Regions from separate parts of the Meiothermus cerbereus DSM 11376 genome, predicted to be linked through region 2. Evidence: riboswitches for the same ligand, from Rfam matches in the RefSeq annotation. Region 2 holds a riboswitch; the other holds the start of a gene.

Region 1 (5,746 bases), on a different contig from region 2:
GGCCTGGCCCTGGCCTATTTGAAGGAGGCCCGGCTGCTTCTGCTGGACGAGGCCAGCGCCGGACTGGATGTAAAGAGTGTGGCCACCTTACGCTCCGCGCTGCGGCGCTACGCTGCACAGGGCAACGCGGTCTTGCTAACCGGGCACGAGATGGGCTTTATGGAGGCCGTCTGCGACCGGGTGGTTCTGCTACACCAGGGCCAGGTCAGGGCCGATGGCCGGCTGCACGAGCTCGGCAAAAAATACGCGCTCAAGCAGTTCGTGGAGGTCTGGTACGAGGGCCAGCCCACAGTGGGCGAGACCTTGGAACAGCAGGACGGGCTGGTCAGGCTCAAACTTGATCTGCGCGAACTGGGTCTGCTGGATAGCCAGCGGGTACGCCAGGTAAGGCTTCATCAATCCATACTGGAACATCTGCTGCAGGAGGTGGATCGTGTGGAGGGCCGAATGGCTTAGGTTCTGGGCGGAGCTAAAGTTCTACCGGCAGATGTGGATTGGCAACCTGATCAACCAGGTACTCATTACCGCTGGGTTTTTTTGGGTGGTCTCCCTGCTGAGCCAGGCCACCCTTTCGGGTCTTTTAGCCCTGTTCTTCTGGCAGTACGTGAGCATCCCGCTTTCCAAAATATCCACGGACATCTGGGAGGAGTCCACCAGCGGAGCCTTCGAGCAGATGTACCTTCATGCCGCCCAACCTGCGTTGGTGCTGGTGGTGCGGTTGTTGAACTACCTGGCTCAGCAAACCGTGGTTGCGCTGCCGTTGTTCCTGGGCATGGCGCTGCTGTTTGGCTTTTCTCTGACTGACCTCTTCACCTACAACTGGGGAGGAATGCTCCTCACCCTGGGGGTTAGTCTGGCTGGATTCGTCGGGCTGGGGTTGGCTATGGGTGGAATTCTGCTCATATACCGGAACGCCATCGGCTATGCCAACGCCCTGGAGTACCTGCTGCTCTTTTTGAGTGGCGCGGTGGTGCCGCTTAGTCAGCTTCCCGCCTTCATCCAACCCCTGGCCTGGGGGCTGCCCTTGTCGCTGGGCATAGAGACCATTCGGCGATTGGAAAACGGAGGCCAGTGGGAGCTGACCCTGATGGCGCTGGTGGTGCAGTCTGTGTTCATGCTGGTCTTTGGCCTGGCCCTGTTTAACCACTGCCTGCGTCGCGCTTTGCGGCGGGGTTTTGCCATGAGCCGGTGATATGCGGAGGATGCTCCTGGGGGCGCGCTAGCACGCCCCCTGGGGTATTTTGCGCTCAGTCTGTCCGGTATAGTGACGGCATGGATGCTTTGCACAATGCTCCTGAGCCGCGCTACCGGGAAAAGGTTCGAACCGTTGCGGCCACCTTGCGCGAGCTCGAGGGCCCCATCATCATCGTTTCGCATGTGGATCCCGACGGCGATGCCGTGGGCTCTTCTTTGGGCCTATTCCGCGCCCTGAAGGCGCTGGACAAAAAGGTCACCTGGATTGCCGACCCTCCGCGCTTCCTGCGTTTTCTGGTTCGGGAAGACGAGTACAGCGACCCCGTGGATCATCTGCCGGAGGGGGCCACCCTGGTGGTGCTGGACTCGGCCGAACCAAGCCGCGTTGCGGGGGCGCCGGTGGAGGGGTTTGTCATCAACATTGACCACCACGGCACCAATCCGCGCTTTGGCTACCTTTCGCTGGTGGACCCTTCCAAAGCGGCCACGGCCCAGATCGTCAAAGACTTGATTGACGCGCTGGGGGTAAGCTGGACGCCCGAAATTGCCACCCCGGTGCTGACCGGCCTGATTACCGACACCGGCAACTTCCGTTTTGCCAACACCACCCCGGAGGTGCTGCACACGGCTGCCGAGCTGGTGGGGCACGGGGTGAAGCTGGCCGAACTGACCGACCGCTTACAGTGGCGTCCGGTGGGCTACTTCAAGGCCATGGGAGCGGTGCTTTCCACGGTGGGGTTTCACTTTGGCGGTCTTTTGGTAACGGCCCACATGCCCTCGGGCGTGAGCGTGGAAGACTCCGACGACTTTGTGGGCATCATCCGCTATGCCGAGGGTAGCCAGATTGCGGTCTTCCTGCGCGAACGCGAGGAGGGGGTAAAGCTCAGCATCCGCAGCCGCGGCGGGGTCTCGGCCCAGGCGGTGGCGGTGCGGCTGGGTGGCGGCGGCCACGTGCCGGCGGCGGGGGCCACCCTGCGGGGGGTGACCCTCGAGGAGGCCTACCGGCAGGTGCTGGCAGCGGTGGAAGAAGAGCTCAAGCGGGTGGGTTATATCTAGCTTGACGCCCAATCTTTCAGCACATACCATTGCATAGAACCTTACCCGGCCAGGGTAAGCGGTTCTTCTATCCAGAGCAGCGGAGGGAACGGCCCGACGAAGCTGCGGCAACCTGCGGGGGCTATCGCCCATTACCGAGAAAACCCCGCGTTTGGTGCCAAATCCGCCCCGGTGTCGCTAGGCACAGCAAAGACCCCAGGGGAAAGATGGAAGAAGGGACAGTGGCCCTTCTTCGAGCAGAACTGAAGGAGGGTGCATGGATTTTTCGAGCTTGGCTGTTTTAAGCGGGCTTCCCGCCCAAGACCCCTACCACGCGGTGGGGCTGCCGATTTATGCCACGGCGGCCTACGGCTTCACCGACCTGGAAGACGGCGCTTACAAGTTTGCCACCAACCAGGGCTACACCTATACCCGTATCCAGAACCCCACGGTGGCGGCCCTCGAGGCCCGCCTAACGGCCCTGGAGGGGGCGCTGGGGGCGGTGTGTCTGGCCTCGGGCCAGGCCGCCAGCTTTGCCAGCCTGCTGGCCCTGGTGCGCTCGGGCGACGAGGTGGTGGCCAGCCCCGGCCTGTTTGGCGGCACGGTGGGCCTCCTGAATCAGGTATTCGGCCTGATGGGGGTTCGGGTGCACTTTGTGGAGCCGGAGGTAGCGGCGGTTCGCGCAGTTTTGAACGAGAAGACCCGGGCCGTTTTCGTGGAGGTGCTGGGCAACCCCTCGCTAAAGCTCCCCGACCTGCAAGGGCTGGCCCGGCTTTGCGAGGAGCTCCAGGTGGCATTGGTGGTGGACAACACCTTTGGCGCGGTGGGGGCGCTGGCCCGGCCCTTGGAGCACGGGGCGCATGTGGTGGTACACAGCCTGACCAAGTGGGCCAGCGGGCACGGCTCGATTCTGGGGGGTGCGGTGCTCTCGCGGGAGACCGCCCTCTGGCAGCACTACCCGCAGTTTTCCAGCCCCGATGCCCAGGGCAAAATTCCCTGGGAACAGTTCGGCCCGCGATGTTTTCTGGAACGGGTGCGCCAGCTAGGGCTGTCGCTGGGTGGAATGGTGCTGTCGCCCTTTAATGCTTATCTGCTGTTTCAGGGCCTGGAAACCCTAACGCTGCGCCTGGAGCGGGCCAGCCAGACCGCCCTAATCCTGGCCCGCTGGCTCCAGGCCCAGCCCCAGGTGGCCTGGGTGCGCTATCCGGGCCTGCCCGGTGATCCGGCCCATCCACGGGCCGCCCAGTACCTGCGTGGGGGGTTTGGCAGCATCGTGACCTTTGGAATCCGGGGGGGTATGGAAGGGGCCAGCCGCTTCCTGGCTCATCTGAACATCCTCCAGGCCCCCAACGTGGGAGATGCCCGCACCCTGGCCGTGCACCCCTGGACCACCACCCACAGCCGCATTCCGGAAGAAGCCCGCCGGGCGGCGGGGGTGGGGCCGGAGATGATTCGCCTTTCGGTGGGGTTGGAAAGCCCCCAGGACCTCCAGCAGATGCTGGCCGCGGGCCTCCGGGCAGTGGAGCAGGTGGGCCATGAAGGTTAGTACCCTGCTGCAAAGCGGCCGACCCCTCTTCTCCTTCGAGTTTTTCCCGCCCAAAACCCCCCAGGGCGAGGCCGCGCTGTTTCGCACCCTGCACGAGCTAAAGCCCCTGAAGCCCGCCTTTGTCTCCATCACCTACGGGGCCGGAGGCGGCGAACGCGCCAAAACCGCCGAGTGGGCGGGGCGCATCCAAAACGAGGTGGGTCTGGTGGCCATGGCCCACCTGACCTGTGTGGGCAGCACCCGCGAGGAGCTCTTGACCATACTGCACGAGTATGCCCGGGTGGGGGTGCAAAACATCATGGCGGTGCGGGGCGACCCCCCCAAAGGTGCGCGGGAGTTTCAGCCGGTGGCCGGAGGGTTTCGCTATGCTTCCGAGCTTATCGCCCTGATTCGGGCCGAGTTTGGCGACCGCTTCGCCGTGGCCGGAGGGGGCTACCCGGAGGGGCATCCGGAGGCGGTGAGCCTCGAGGCCGACCTGCAAAACCTCAAGCAAAAAGTGGAGGCCGGTCTCGACTTGGTGATAACCCAGCTCTTCTTCAATAACGCCCTGTACTTTGGCTTCGTGGAGCGGGCCCGCCGCATCGGGATTCAGGTGCCCATCGTGCCGGGCTTGATGCCCATTACCGACCTGGCCCAGATTCGCCGTTTTATGGATATGTGTGGGGCTAGCATCCCGGGGCCGCTGCTCTCGCGCCTCGAGCGGGCCCAAAGCCCCGAGGAGGTGCTGGAAATTGGGGTCGAGCACACCACCCGTCAGGCCCAGGAACTGCTCGAGGCGGGCGTCCCGGGCATTCACCTCTACACCCTCAACAAATCGCCCGCTACCCGGCGGGTGATGCAAAACCTGCAAATGGTTCTGCGGTGACCTTTCGCCAGGACACATTTGGGGGCAAAATGAAGGGGCATGCAAACCTCGACAGCGGCCCCAGCTACCCAAAGCCTGACCCGCCTGAGCACTGGTTCGCGGGTACTCATGCGCGGTTTGCTTTTTACCCCCTCGGTTCCCCGTTATGTGGCTGCCAAGCTACTGGGCAAGCGGTATCCTCCCAGGGCCCTGTCCCTTCAACTGGCAAACCTGCCTGAACCAGAACGCCCCCCGGGTTTCGAGCGGCTAAAGGTGCGGCTGGCGGGCATCTGTGGCAGCGACCTGGCCCTGCTGTATGGTAAACAAGCCCCCACCCTCTCGGGCATGTTTTCTTTTCCGGCGGTGCTGGGGCACGAAATTCTGGCCGAGCTGGGGGGGGTACGGGTGGCGGTCAATCCGGTGCTGGCCTGCCTCGAGCGCGGTCTGCCGGACTGCCCGGCCTGCGCCAGGGGCGATGACCACCTTTGCCTCAACGTGGCCGAGGGCAACTTTGGCCCTGGTATGCTGGGCTTTTGCAAAGACCTGGGAGGTGGTTGGGCCCAGCGCATGGTGGCCCACCGCGAACGCATTTTTCCCATTGCCGAGGGTGTGCCCGACGAACGCGCCGTGCTGACCGAACCCGCGGCGGTGGTGCTGCACGGGCTGCGGCAGGCCTGGGGTGAGGGCAGGTCCCAGGCCAGATCCCGCGCAAACCCGCACACCCAGCGCATGGACTGGCCCGCCCAGGTACTGGTCATTGGAGCCGGAACCATCGGCCTGCTGGCCGTCAAAATGCTGCGGGTACTGGGCTTTCAGGGGCCTTTGTTTGCCGTGGCCCGCCACCCCCGCCAGGCTGAGCTGGCCCGGCTGTTTGGGGCCAACCAGGTCTTCCCCTCGACCCAGGAAGCCCAGCAAGCTGCCCAGGCCAGGCGCTACCGGGGCATCCTGGGCTCGCTCTCCTGGCGCGGCGGCTTTGAGGGGGTGGTGGAAGCCTCGGGTTCGCCTGCGGGACTGCAGGAAGCCAGCTGGGCGGTGCAAGAGGGGGGGCGGGTTTTGCTGCTGGGTGCCCCCGCCACGGCCTTCCACGACTTTTCGCCCTACTGGTTCCGCGAGGTTGGGCTTATTGG
Region 2 (5,746 bases):
TTTTTCACCAGCTCAGGCGTAATCTCCATAGGTGTCATTCTAATACCAGATTCGCCCGGTTCGTTAGCAAAGGCGAGCAGGCCGGGCAAATAAAAATTGTCTTTGCTTTGTTCCTTTTGCTGTGGCCCCTGCTGTGTGGCTGCTCATTTGGTGAAAGCGTCGGGCCAGCCTGGCCCCCTACAGGAAATCCCCCAGAATACGCTCAACCTGGTCGGTTTCAATCAGAAAGGCGTCGTGGCCGTGCGGGCTATGAATCTCGCGGTACATGGCGCCGCTCAAAGCGGCCATTTCACGAACCTCCTGGGCGGTGTATAGCACGTCGGTGTCGATGCCCACAAACAGGCTGGGGATGCCCTTGAGGCGGTTCAGTGCGGCCTCGAGGCCTCCGCGCCCGCGGCCCACATCGTGGGTATCCATGGCCTCCGAGAGGACAAGGTAGGCGTTGGCGTCAAAGCGCTTGGCAAATTTTTCTCCCTGGTACAGCACATAACTCTCGCCCCGCTCCGGGTGCTGTTGCCAGCGCAGGCGGAAGGAGTCGGGTGAGCGGAAGGAAAGCATCGCGATGGCCCGGCCCAGTTGAAGCCCCAGGGGTTGTTCGGTGTAGTAGCCACCCCGGTAGCCAGGGTCGGCCAGCACCGCTTCGCGCGAGAGGCGGTTGAAAGCCCGGGCCCAGGGGCCATGCACTGCGGGCGCGGCCAGCACCACCATCTTGTGCACCCGCTGTGGGTACAAGAGGGCGAACTCCATCGCTACCATCCCGCCCAGGCTGCCCCCCAGCAAGGTCACCTTTTCGATGCCCAGGAAGTCCAGGAGCTTGGCCTGGGCTCGAGCCAGGTCGCGCACGGTGAGCCTGGGAAATTCCGGCCCATAGGGCCGACCCGTGGCCGGGTTGAGCGAAAGGGGGCCGGTAGAGCCGTAGCAACTGCCAATGTGGTTGGCGCAGATGACAAAATACTTCTCCGTATCCAGCATCCGGCCCGGCCCAGCCAGCTCGTCCCACCAGCCATCCGGCCCGAAGGCCTGGTCGAGCCTGGGCAGGCTGCTGAGGGTTTCTTTGCTATAGGTTCCGGCCAGGTGGGCAGAGCCCGTCCAGGCGTGGAAAACCAGTACCGCATTGCTGCGCTCGAGGTTGAGCTGACCATAGGTTTCGTAGCGCATGCGCAGCTCGGGCAAGGTACCGCCGTACTCGAGGTGAAACCCGCCCGCTACCAGGGCCTGGGCCGGTACCGGAGGCGGTACCCGGCCCCGGCTCTTGGGGGGCTTGATGAGCAGGGCCTCGTGATCGCCCCAGGCCTCTTGAATCAGCAGTTCGGTCATTTCTGGTTATCCCTGGTTGTGAATTCCCAAGCCATGCGCTATGTACCTCAGGCCCCAACCTTTGCACGGAGGGCTTGCTTGATGTCGGCTTTGATGTCGTCAATGGCTTCCAGGCCCACGCTGATTCGTACCAGTTCGGGGTTTACCCCTGCCCGAAGTTGTTCCTCTGGCGATAGCTGGGAGTGCGTGGTAGAGGCCGGGTGGATGGCCAGGGTGCGGGTATCCCCGACATTGGCCAGGTGCGAGACCAGCTCGAGGCTGTTAATAAAGCGCTTGGCTGCTTCGAAGCCTCCCTTGAGGCCAAAGGTGAGCACCGAGCCGGGTTTGCCTTTGAAGTACTTTTGCGCCTTGGCGTGGCTGGGGTGATCGTCTAGGCCAGGGTAATTAACCCAGGCCACCTCGTCCTGTTCGCGCAGCCAGTGGGCCAGGGCCAGGGTATTTTCTACGTGCCGTTCGGAGCGCAGTGAGAGGGTCTCGAGGCCCAGCAGCAGCAAGAAAGCCTCGAAGGGCCCCAGGCACTGCCCCTGGTCACGCAGGCCATCGATGCGGGCCTTGATAATAAAGGCCAGGTTTCCCAGGGCTTTGTGGAGCTCGAGGCCGTGGTAGCCGGGCTGGGGTTCAGTGATTAGCGGATACCGCCCGTTGTCCCAGTCGAAGTTGCCCCCATCCACAATCAGGCCCGCAATGGCGGCCCCATGTCCCCCAATCCACTTGGTTCCAGAGTGGGTCACGATGTTGGCGCCCCACTCCAGCGGGCGGAAGAGGTAGCCCCCGTGCCCAAAGGTGTTATCCACAATAAGGGCAATACCCCGCTCCTGGGCAGCCTGGGCGATGAGCTCGAAGTCGGGGATATTCAGGGCTGGGTTGCCCAGCGACTCCAGGTACCAGAAGCGGGTTTTTTCGTCGGTCAGGCGGATAAAGTCCTCTACGCTTTCGGCGCTGTCGGTAAAACGGCTCTCGATGCCCAGCCGCGGTAGCGTAACTTTGAACTGGTTGATGCTGCCACCGTACAGGTTCGGGGTAGAAACAAAGTTGTCGCCAGCCTGGGCGATGTTGGTAATGGCCAGAAATTGCGCCGCATGGCCCGAGCTGGTAGCCAGGGCGGCCACACCCCCCTCGAGGGCAGCAATGCGCTTTTCCAGCACATCGGTGGTGGGGTTCATGATGCGGGTGTAGATGTTGCCAAACTCCTGCAACCCAAAGAGCCGGGCCGCGTGGTCAGTATCCTTAAACTGGTACGAGGTCGTGGCGTAGATGGGCACCTGGCGGGCTCCGGTAGTGGGGTCGGGGCTATAGCCAGCATGCAGTTGAAGGGTCTCGAAGCGGTGTTTTTGTGACATGTGCATCTCCTACCGTCTATCCCGAAGGGAATCGTCCGCTTGGTGAACAGCGGCGCGAGCCGTCTGTCCCAGAGGGGATCGTCCGCGTGGGATTTGGGGCGCTGTTGGTAGGAGTTTTGCTATAGCAAAACCCCCTACCAGACGTTCTTTTATGGCTGGAAGGGGGTACGGCTTGCGCATTCCCTTCTCTTATCTTTCCCAACCGCCAAGCTATGCCTAGCTTCGAACGCCGTGTGCCTACAACGTTCAGCGGATGGGCCGGAATTAGCACCGTGCAAAAAGCTTTCTGGTGATGAGCAGAAGCTTTTTGTGGGTTGCTGCGACTTCACAGGGCCGAATCCCTCCGTCGCTCTCGATAAAAGAACTTTTGATTGTGGCCGCGCCCCAGCGCGGATAAAAGTGAGTGTAGTTAGAAGGTATGGTTATGTCAAGCCCAGTGCAAACCGGGCCCGGAGGGAATCATCTCGCTGGTGAACAGCCGTGGCAGCATCCTGTCCCGAAGGGGATTGTCCGCCGGGTGAACAGCCGCGTCAGCCGTCTGTCCCGAAGGGGATCGTCCGCCGGGTGAACAGCCGCGTCAGCCGTCTGTCCCGAAGGGGATCGTCCGCCCGGTGAACAGCGGCGTCAGCCGTCTGTCCCAGAGGGGATCGTCCGCCCGGTGAACAGCCGCTTTAGCGGTCTGTCCCAGCAGGGGCGAACTGGCACCGCTCAGCCAGGCCGCCACGTTAAGCGCCCTGGACGCCGGTCAGGCGCTATGTGTCTCTTTCTGCAGTCCCGGCGAATCGGTAGCCTGAGCGTACGCTTCCATCGGTGGGCACGAGCAGACGATGTTGCGGTCACCATAGACGTTGTCCACACGGTTTACCGGGCTCCAGTACTTGTCCATAGCCTGCTGGCCCGCAGGGAAGCAGCCCTGGGCCCTTGTGTACTTGCGGTTCCAGTGCTCATCGGCAATGTCCAGCACGGTGTGGGGAGCATGGCGCAAGGGGCTTTCGTCTGCGGTAAGTTCGCCGCGCTCGATTTGCGCAATTTCCTGACGGATGGCAATCATGGCGGCAATAAAGCGGTCGAGCTCGTGCTTCGACTCCGACTCGGTCGGCTCGACCATGAGGGTGCCGGGCACCGGGAAGCTCATGGTAGGGGCGTGGAAGCCATAGTCGATCAGGCGTTTGGCGATGTCCTCCGCGGTGATATCGCAGCGGGTTTTGAAGGCCCTGGGGTCGAGGATGCACTCATGGGCCACCAGGCCTTTTTCGTTTTTGTAGAGCACCGGGAAGTAGGGCTCGAGCCGACTAGCAATATAGTTGGCGTTCAGAATGGCCACTTCGGTGGCCCGCTTGAGCCCCTCGCTACCCATCATCCAGATGTAGGCGAAGGAAATGGGGAGAATCGAGGCCGAGCCATAGGGGGCTGCCGCCACCGGCCCCACCGGAGCAGTTCCACCGTCAAGCGCAGGGTGCCCAGGCAGGAAGGGGGCCAGGTGAGCCTTGACCCCAATGGGGCCCATCCCGGGGCCACCCCCGCCGTGGGGAATGGCAAAGGTCTTGTGCAGGTTGAGGTGCGAGACATCGGCCCCGTAGTGGCCGGGTTTGGCCAGCCCCACCTGGGCGTTTAAGTTGGCGCCGTCCAGGTAGACCTGGCCCCCGTAGCGGTGCACAATCTCGCACAGCTCACGAATTTTTTCCTCGAACACCCCGTGGGTCGAGGGGTAGGTAACCATCACCGCCGCCAGTTTATCGGCGTGCTGCTTGGCTTTGGCCTCGAGGTCGCTCAAATCCACATAGCCCTGCTCGTCGCAGGCCACCACCACCACCTCCATGCCGGCCATCTGCGCCGAGGCCGGGTTGGTGCCATGGGCCGAGGAAGGAATTAGGCAGACCTTGCGCTGCCCCTCCCCTCTCGAGCGGTGGTAAGCCCGGATTGCCAGCAGTCCAGCATACTCGCCCTGGGCGCCCGAGTTGGGCTGTAGCGAGATGGCGTCGTAGCCGGTAATTTCACAGAGCCAGCGGCTCAAAGTCTCGAAAAGCTCGTGGTAGCCCTGGGCCTGCTCGGCGGGTGCAAAGGGGTGCAGGTTGGCAAACTCGGGCCAGCTAATGGGCATCATCTCGGCGGCGGCGTTGAGCTTCATGGTGCAGGAGCCCAGGGGGATCATGGCCCGATCTAAGGCCAGGTCGCGGTCGGCCAGCTTACGCATGTAGCGCATCAGTTCGGTCTCGGAGTGGTAGCGATTGAAAACCGGGTGGGTCAGGTAGGGGCTGGTGCGCCGCAAGGCCGCAGGCAGATGGTTTTCCGGGGCAAAGTCTTCGTATTTGAACTCGCCCCCAAAGGCCTGCCAGACCGCCTCGATGACGGCGGGGGTGGTGGTCTCGTCGAGGGCGATGCCGATATGGGCCTCGTCCACTTTACGCAGGTTGATGCGGCGGCTGCGGGCTTTGGCCAGAATCTCCTCGAGCTGGCCTTCCGCCCGAATGGTGAGGGTATCGAAGAAGTGTGGGTTGACCGGCTCAAAGCCCAGGCGCTTTAGCCCTGCCGCCAGCACTGCGGTTTTGTCGTGTACGCTCTGGGCAATTTCACGCAGCCCGTCTGGCCCGTGATAGACCGCGTACATCGAGGCGATAACCGCCAGCAAGACCTGCGCGGTGCAGATGTTGGAGGTGGCTTTTTCCCGGCGGATGTGCTGCTCGCGGGTCTGAAGGGTCAGGCGGTAGGCCCGGTTGCCCCTCGAGTCGATCGAAACCCCCACCAACCGCCCCGGTATGGCCCGCTTAAGTGCGTCCTTAACCGCCATGTAACCCGCGTGGGGCCCACCATAGCCCATCGGTACCCCAAAGCGCTGGGCCGAACCCACCGCAATATCGGCCCCCAGCTCGCCAGGAGGGGTGAGCAAGGTAAGGGCCAGAAGGTCGGCGGCCACCACCGCCAACCCACCCGCGGCCTTTACTTTTTCGATGTAGGGCCGCAGGTCGCGGATGTTGCCCAGGGTGTCGGGATACTGAAAAATGGCACCAAACAGCCCCTCAGGGTTCAGATCGGTCTCGAGGTCTCCCACCACCAGCTGCCAGCCCAGGGGCTCGGCCCGGGTTTGCAGC

The links. A riboswitch is a leader RNA that binds a small molecule or an ion and turns the genes downstream of it on or off. The one in region 2 is predicted to bind S-adenosylmethionine.
Region 1: linked by a shared signal. The riboswitch ahead of Q355_RS0104980 (O-acetylhomoserine aminocarboxypropyltransferase/cysteine synthase family protein) and the one ahead of Q355_RS0109225 (O-acetylhomoserine aminocarboxypropyltransferase/cysteine synthase family protein) in region 2 are both predicted to bind S-adenosylmethionine.

What each region holds. Positions count from the first base shown of each region.
Region 1 is NZ_JHVI01000011.1:74,889-80,634, forward strand. Features, by position in the region: gene Q355_RS15385 (ATP-binding cassette domain-containing protein) at 1-456, shown strand, start outside; gene Q355_RS0104970 (ABC transporter permease) at 434-1,192, shown strand; gene Q355_RS0104975 (DHH family phosphoesterase) at 1,273-2,250, shown strand; SAM riboswitch class I at 2,315-2,463, shown strand; gene Q355_RS0104980 (O-acetylhomoserine aminocarboxypropyltransferase/cysteine synthase family protein) at 2,507-3,775, shown strand; gene metF (methylenetetrahydrofolate reductase [NAD(P)H]) at 3,765-4,640, shown strand; gene Q355_RS0104990 (zinc-dependent alcohol dehydrogenase) at 4,749-5,746, shown strand, end outside.
Region 2 is NZ_JHVI01000022.1:46,765-52,510, forward strand. Features, by position in the region: gene gatC (Asp-tRNA(Asn)/Glu-tRNA(Gln) amidotransferase subunit GatC) at 1-29, opposite strand, end outside; gene metX (homoserine O-acetyltransferase MetX) at 178-1,317, opposite strand; gene Q355_RS0109225 (O-acetylhomoserine aminocarboxypropyltransferase/cysteine synthase family protein) at 1,365-2,657, opposite strand; SAM riboswitch class I at 2,844-3,019, opposite strand; gene gcvP (aminomethyl-transferring glycine dehydrogenase) at 3,403-5,746, opposite strand, start outside.